3 regions of the Photobacterium panuliri genome follow, and region 3 is predicted to be linked to each of the others. Evidence: riboswitches for the same ligand, from Rfam matches in the RefSeq annotation. Region 3 holds a riboswitch; each other region holds the start of a gene.
The links. A riboswitch is a leader RNA that binds a small molecule or an ion and turns the genes downstream of it on or off. The one in region 3 is predicted to bind lysine.

Region 1: another riboswitch for lysine. It lies ahead of lysC (lysine-sensitive aspartokinase 3); the one in region 3 lies ahead of ACSF8X_RS13250 (Na+/H+ antiporter NhaC family protein).
Region 2: another riboswitch for lysine. It lies ahead of ACSF8X_RS22245 (Na+/H+ antiporter NhaC family protein); the one in region 3 lies ahead of ACSF8X_RS13250 (Na+/H+ antiporter NhaC family protein).

Annotation. Positions count from the first base shown of each region.
Region 1 is NZ_CP197192.1:70,815-73,089, reverse strand. Features, by position in the region: gene lysC (lysine-sensitive aspartokinase 3) at 1-1,256, opposite strand, end outside; lysine riboswitch at 1,367-1,554, opposite strand; gene ACSF8X_RS00355 (pyridoxal-phosphate-dependent aminotransferase family protein) at 1,879-2,275, shown strand, end outside.
Region 2 is NZ_CP197193.1:1,340,257-1,342,531, reverse strand. Features, by position in the region: gene ACSF8X_RS22245 (Na+/H+ antiporter NhaC family protein) at 1-1,265, opposite strand, end outside; lysine riboswitch at 1,350-1,523, opposite strand; gene ACSF8X_RS22240 (conjugal transfer protein TraF) at 1,901-2,275, shown strand, end outside.
Region 3 is NZ_CP197192.1:2,912,977-2,915,251, reverse strand. Features, by position in the region: gene ACSF8X_RS13260 (lytic murein transglycosylase) at 1-203, shown strand, start outside; gene ACSF8X_RS13255 (H-NS family histone-like protein) at 390-788, opposite strand; lysine riboswitch at 1,149-1,333, shown strand; gene ACSF8X_RS13250 (Na+/H+ antiporter NhaC family protein) at 1,435-2,275, shown strand, end outside.

The sequences.
Region 1 (2,275 bases), 670 kb from region 3:
CTGAATACTTGGGTTGCAGCGCCTGGGGCGTCGCCCAGATCATTGCCGATCAGAGCAACGAGGCAGAGATCTTGTTCTACCTCAACCCGGCAAAGTTTGCTCAGGGCTTCCATTGCGGCTTCTGGCAGGCGAGGTGCGCCGCCGCACGTATCTGTTTGATCCAACGTTAGGGAAACGCTGACTTCAGATGTTGTGATGAGATCCACCGAGATTTTGTATTCGGCCAGGATTCTGAATACCTCGGCCAAGAAACCGTAAGCATGGAACATGTTCAGGCTAGTCAGGGTGACCATCGTCTGGTTGCAGCGCAGAGCCAGAGCTCGGAATTTCGGAGCATCGGTGACACTCTGGCGAATCCATGTTCCGCCTTGTTCAGGGGCTTTGGAGGAGCCGACAAATACAGGGATTTGCTGGCGCACAGCCGGGAGCAAGGTTGACGGGTGAAGGATCTTAGCGCCGAAGTTTGCCATTTCGGAGGCTTCGCAGAAGCTGATCTCTTTGATCGGCTTGGCGTTGGCTGCAATGCGAGGGTCAGTGGTGTACATCCCCGGGACATCGGTCCAGATCTCTAGGATTTCTGCACCGATGGCTTCGGCGATCAACGCTGCGCTGTAGTCGCTGCCACCACGGCCCAAGGTCGTCGTGACGCCAGATTCGTCGGCCCCGATAAAGCCCTGTGATACGATAATCGTATCTGTCTTCAAAATAGGCTGAAGATGCTGGTCGGCAAGTTGTCGAATGGTGTCGACCTCAGGTACGGCTTTGCCGTACTGGCTGTCGGTCCGCATGACGTCACGGATATCGAAACGTAGGGCGCTCGCCCCCATTTCGTTGAGAATTTGGGTAAACAAGTGGGTAGAGAGCAATTCACCATGGGCGACAAGCTGGTCAGTCAGTTGTACTGACGGCTTTTGTGCGGCTTGCTCTGCTAATTTAGCAATATGGCTAATAAGTTGTTCGACCTGGGTTGTGACCGTTTCAGGATGGGCCAATTGGTCGATGATGTCTTGGTGGATCGTTCGTAGTTGTTGTAGCCGTTTGGAGCGCTGCTCGTTATCGGCAAGTCCGTTTGCAAGTTCAACCAGCAGGTTGGTTACGCCAGAACATGCACTAATCAACACTACCTTAGCGGCAGGATTATCCTTGATGATAGTGGCACTTCGGCTCATGGCGGCATGATCGGCTACGCTGGTGCCGCCAAATTTCGCTACGGTAATCGGTGGAGGAACAGTAAAGTTATTTTCTACAAAGCTCACAATGAGTCTCCCAGTATGAAATAGAACAATCAATTACCAGGGGGGACTCGGGATCAGATCCCGACATACAGTCGGAGCAATTAGGTAGGATGTAGACGTCGAACGGTACAACAACCAGAAGCTCCTCACCTTCCTGTACCATAGGTTGGAAGGTGACAGCCAGAAGGATTCAACCTCCAAAGCCGATATGCCATGCCCCCTGTCATGCCATATCTCGGCGTTACTCCCCCTCTCAAGATTGCTTTGGGGTGGGGCCCCGCAATCATCGATACCTGGGTAACGCTCCTCTTCTGTCTGCCCCCGAAAAATCACGATTTCGGGATGAACAAAAAACGATCTGTATTGAAGCTGATTTTCTAGCCCTTTGTCAATTGGTTGCAGGGAAGAATAAGCAAAAAAAATGCAAAAAAGTGTCTGGGTTTGGCTGCTATCAATATTCTGTTCATAAATACACTTATCTTCGAGGGGAACTGGCGAGCCGGCATGTATTGACGAAAGTATTGGCGCGGGTATTCAACAGCAAGACGGATGCATAGATATACGCATATTGGCGGGGGAGCTGATATAGTCATATTGAACCCTATAACCAAGGCTGACCGAAGAACGTCAGGGAGGACCAAGCATGACTAAAACCAGTTTCTACCCCCCGCAACGGACATTGATGGGACCTGGCCCGTCAGATATTTCCCCGCAGGTGCTGCAGGCATTGAGCCGGCCGACAATCGGCCATCTCGATCCGTTGTTCATCGGGATGATGGATGAGCTAAAGCAGTTGCTACAGTATGCCTTCCAAACCCAGAACCCATTTACTATCGCGGTATCAGCCCCCGGCAGTGCGGGTATGGAGGCGTGTTTCGTCAATTTGGTCGAGCCCGGCGATAAGGTGATTGTTTGCCGTAACGGGGTGTTTGGCGACCGAATGAGGGAAAATGTCGAGCGTTGTGGCGGGATCGCGGTCATGGTCGATAATGCGTGGGGAGAGCCGGTTGATCCAGAACTGGTTGAACAAGCCTTGGAGG
Region 2 (2,275 bases), on a different replicon from region 3:
GCTGCAATGTCGCCCGCTAGCGGAAGCATGATGCCGAATGTACCCCAGCTTGTACCGGTAGCGAATGCCATAGCGCAAGACAGAACAAATACCACGGCTGGCAGTAGCTCGATAGGCAGGTTGCCGTTTGACAGCGAAGCCAGGTAAATACCGGTTTGCATGTCACGGACAACGGCACCGATAGTCCATGCGAAGAACAGGATAATGATAGCCGGAAGCATGGCTGATACACCTTGTGGTGCTGCGCTTAGCCATGTTTTGTGGCTTAGCTTCAGGCGAAGGGCCAATGCGATGGAAACAACCAGGCTGCAGATAGCACCGTAAACCAGCGAAGAGCCGACATTGGTGTTTTCGAATGCGCCGATGATGCCGAACGGACGGCCTTCCGCAGCCAAGACTTCTGCACCAGACTGGATCATGAAAAATACCGTTGCGCTGGTCAGGGTCAGGATTGGCAATACCATGTCAATCATGCCGCCTTTGGCGTCTTCTGGAACCTCAACGTCAAGACCTGTTGGCTTGCCTTTTGACTCATCCCATAGCTTGCCTTCCAGTGCCCATGATTCATGCTTGCGCATAGGGCCGATATCCAGCTGGAATGCGATAACACACAGAACCATAAGCAGGGTGAATACGGCATACAGGTTCATTGGCATCATGGTGACAAAGGCACCAATTGGGCTCTGGTCTGTCACGTGATGGGCTGCCATGATCCCGCCAACAAGGGCGATGATGTATGCGCCCCAGGAAGAGATTGGCATCAGTACGCAGACAGGCGCGGCAGTGGAGTCAAGCAGGTAGGCTAGCTTGGCGCGGGAAATATTGAAGCGGTCGGTGACTGGTCGGCAGATGGCGCCCACAGACAGACTGTGGAAGAAGTCGTCGATGAAGAAGATGAATACCATCAGGCCGGTCAGGGATTTGGCGCTGCGGCGGTCCTTACAACGTACCGCTGCCCAATCTGCAAACGCTTGGGTTGCACCGGAAACGCTCATCAGGCTGATTAGTGCCCCTAGCAGCAACATGAAGATGATCATGTTGACGTTATCACTGTTGAGTGCGCCGTCGACCCAAACAATAGCAAGGACTTTATTAACAAGGTATTGCAGTGCAGCCAGTGGGGAGTAGTGGTTTAGCATCAGAGCACCGGCAAAGATACCAGCACCTAACGAGAGGAGGACACGGCGCGTCGTGACGGCCAGAATAACCGCGAGAATCGCGGGCAAGACGGACCAAGCAGAGTCCGCATAATCAACAAGGTTCATGATCTCATCACACCTATAAATTTTAAGGTGGAGATCTACCGAAAGGAAGTGTAACTAAGACGAAACTGGTTATGACTTGTTACCCCCTCAGGTAGCGCTCCATAGGAAAAAACACTATGGCAGTTCTGTACCTATTCGACACAGACCCAGCAGCAGTGTTTGATAACAACTGCCACTTCGGCGCTGACTCCTTTCTCCGGCCTCGTCGGTATCACCCTCCGCTCGGTTACTCTTAGGCAGCGCGCCTCTACTGATTTAGGGTTTTACTATGATATATCGTGCCGATTTAACATAGTAAGAATGACATTATATACGTATGAATAATTATGTCAGCAAATCTTCGCCTTTTTTCAGGCTTTTTATGAGAATTTTTTATTGTTCAATAAAAAATATTTATCGAAGTCATCAATATAGGGCTTGATTTGCCTGAATAAAAAGCAGAGGGACGCAAGGATAGGCGGATTGCCGATTGGGGTATGTTTATCACTCGAACCTTTGGGAACTTGATAGAAAATGACAATGTTCACAGATTTACGGCTAGCCGTTAGACTCAGACCCGCCTTGCTTTAGTGTGTATTGTGGTCGTTAGAGGATAATTGTACATTGTGCATGATAAATATAGCTCAGGGATGAACATGTTAATACAACAAAGGCCATTCTGGCTGGTTGCTGCGGCAATGTTGGCGTTGCCTGCGGGTGTATCTGCTTCTGTCAATATGGCAGACACGCGCAGTGTCGGAATGGGAGGCGTTGGCGCCGCATCGGCCAATTACCTGTCAGCCAGTTTTCATAATCCAGCATTGGCCACGCAAAATAAAACGTACGATCGGTTCGGTTTGGTGCTTCCTGTCGCCGGGGCACGTTTTTTCAGTGATGACGAGCTTTACGATCATATTGATAGTTTCCAGCAGATTCATCGTCAGTTGCAGGCCGATCCCGATAACATCTCATTGCAGCAGCAATGGCGAGAGAGGCTAACCCAGTTGGATGATGGACGAATGGATGCTGAT
Region 3 (2,275 bases):
TTGCCGAATGGGAATCGCTAGGTGTTCGTCGTTTAAATGGAACGGATTTGCCGAAGGTAGATATAAAAGCCTGGCTTATTCAACCAGATGATAGACATGGTAGAGCATATTTGGTGTATGGTAATTACCAAGTACTGCTCCATTGGAATCGCTCACACTATTTTGCTTTAGCGGTAAGTCACTTGGCTGATAGTATTCGTTAGAGCTCAAACAAAAAAAGCCAGCATTGATGTCTGGCTTTTTACTCAATATGGATAAGTTTTTGCTATATATATCTATTCGCTATCCCTTTAACGTATTGGCTTTTTAATTCAAAGGTTTAGAAATAGATTTTAAATAGTGCAAATAAAAAACCCGACCATGTGTCGGGTTTTTAATAAATTAGTCGATTATTTGATTTCGAACTCTTCTAGAGATTTACCTTCATCAAGTGCTTTTTTAAGTGCACTTGGTGTACGGCCTTGGCCAGTCCAAGTTTTCTCTTCACCGTTTTCATCAATAAAGCGGTATTTAGCAGGACGCTGAGCGCGTTTTGCTTTTGGTGCTTTAGATAGTGTTGCTAGAAGTTCTTCTGGGTCAATACCGTCAGCAAGTAGCATTTCACGATATTGAGCCAACTTTTCATTGCGCTCTTCTTCTTTAGCGCGAACTTCTTGTTCTTGCTCTGCACGCTCTTCAACAACGGTAGTTAGTTTTTCTAGCGCTTCTTGTAGTTGTTCAAGAGTATATTCACGAGATAGTGCGCGAAGACTACGAAGATTCGTTAGCACTTTCATTAGATCAGACATGTTGTTATTTCCTGTTGGCTAAATACTGTAAAAAAAGAATAGCAGTAATAATTCTATAATTGCAATATTAATACTTTGAACTTGATAAGCCAAATAGAAATTTAATACTTCAATTAAAAAAATGATTATTAATAGGGGATAACTCTCATTAGTAATATTCTGTTGCTAATTGTAAACCCCACTTAATTGTTATCAAGATCCCAAAGAAGCGGTGCTACATGTTGCTTATCGCATGGTTGTGATTGAACTGGTGTGATGTTTTTTTAATCGCCACTGCAAAACTATTCACCAATATTGTTAAATCTTTCACGCTTCGTTGTTGCAATTGGATTTCCATTCCGTATTATTGACTTTACCTAGACCATAGGTAGAGGAGCATTGTCTAATAGTAGTTAGCCTTAGGGTGATACCAAAGAGGGATAACGAAAGGAGCCAGTGCCGAAGTGAGTTTTGGGTTATCAAGCCAGCTTGCTGGGGTTGTCGCCGAATAGGGGCAACACTGCCATAGTATATAATGACATTAACTATGGAGCGCTACTGTGGAGTCGGACGAGGGTATAGCCCTCCCTTCCTTATACTCTTTACGCATGACATGACGTTGTGTTTCGCAGTAGGTCTCCAACCAGGAACGGTTGTAGTAGAGATCATGAATATAGTAGATTTTTCCCATTCGGTAGTATCGATTATTCCCCCTCTGGTTGCGTTGGGGTTGGCAATATTAACTCGCCATGTCCTGTTTTCTCTTGGGGTAGGCATTGTGTTAGGTGCCTTACTGTTAAGCGATTTTGCTCCATTACAGGCCGCATCGTATATAGGTACAACGGTAAAAGGGTTGTTTATCGATGATGGCAGCATTAATAGCTGGAATATGAGCATTGTTGCCTTTCTTATTTTATTGGGTATGACAACGGCGTTGTTGACGCTGTCAGGCGGTACCCGTGCTTTTGCCGAGTGGGCACAAACCAAGATAAAAACAAAACGGGGGGCAAAGCTACTCGCAGCATTCTTGGGCGTCTTCATTTTTGTCGACGATTATTTCAATAGTCTTGCCGTGGGGTCGATTTCTCGCCCTGTTACTGACCGTTTTTACGTATCCCGCGCAAAATTGGCGTATATTCTTGACTCTACCGCTGCACCGATGTGTGTATTGATGCCAGCTTCAAGCTGGGGGGCTTATATTATTACCTTGATTGGTGGAATATTAGTGTCTCACGGTGTGACAGAGTACACCCCGTTAGGTGCGTTCCTTCAGTTGGCCCCAATGAACTTCTATGCCGTTTTTGCCCTGTTAATGGTTTTTGTGGTGGCATGGTTTCAATTGGATATTGGCCCAATGAAGAAGCACGAACTAGAGGCGAGTCATTGCCGTGGCTTCGATGAAGGGGATGCGGATAAGCGAGCCAAGGATTTAAATGAAGAGTTGGAAATTGTCGAAAGCGCTAATGGTAAAGTTTCCGATTTGGTGATGCCAATTATTGCTCTGATTA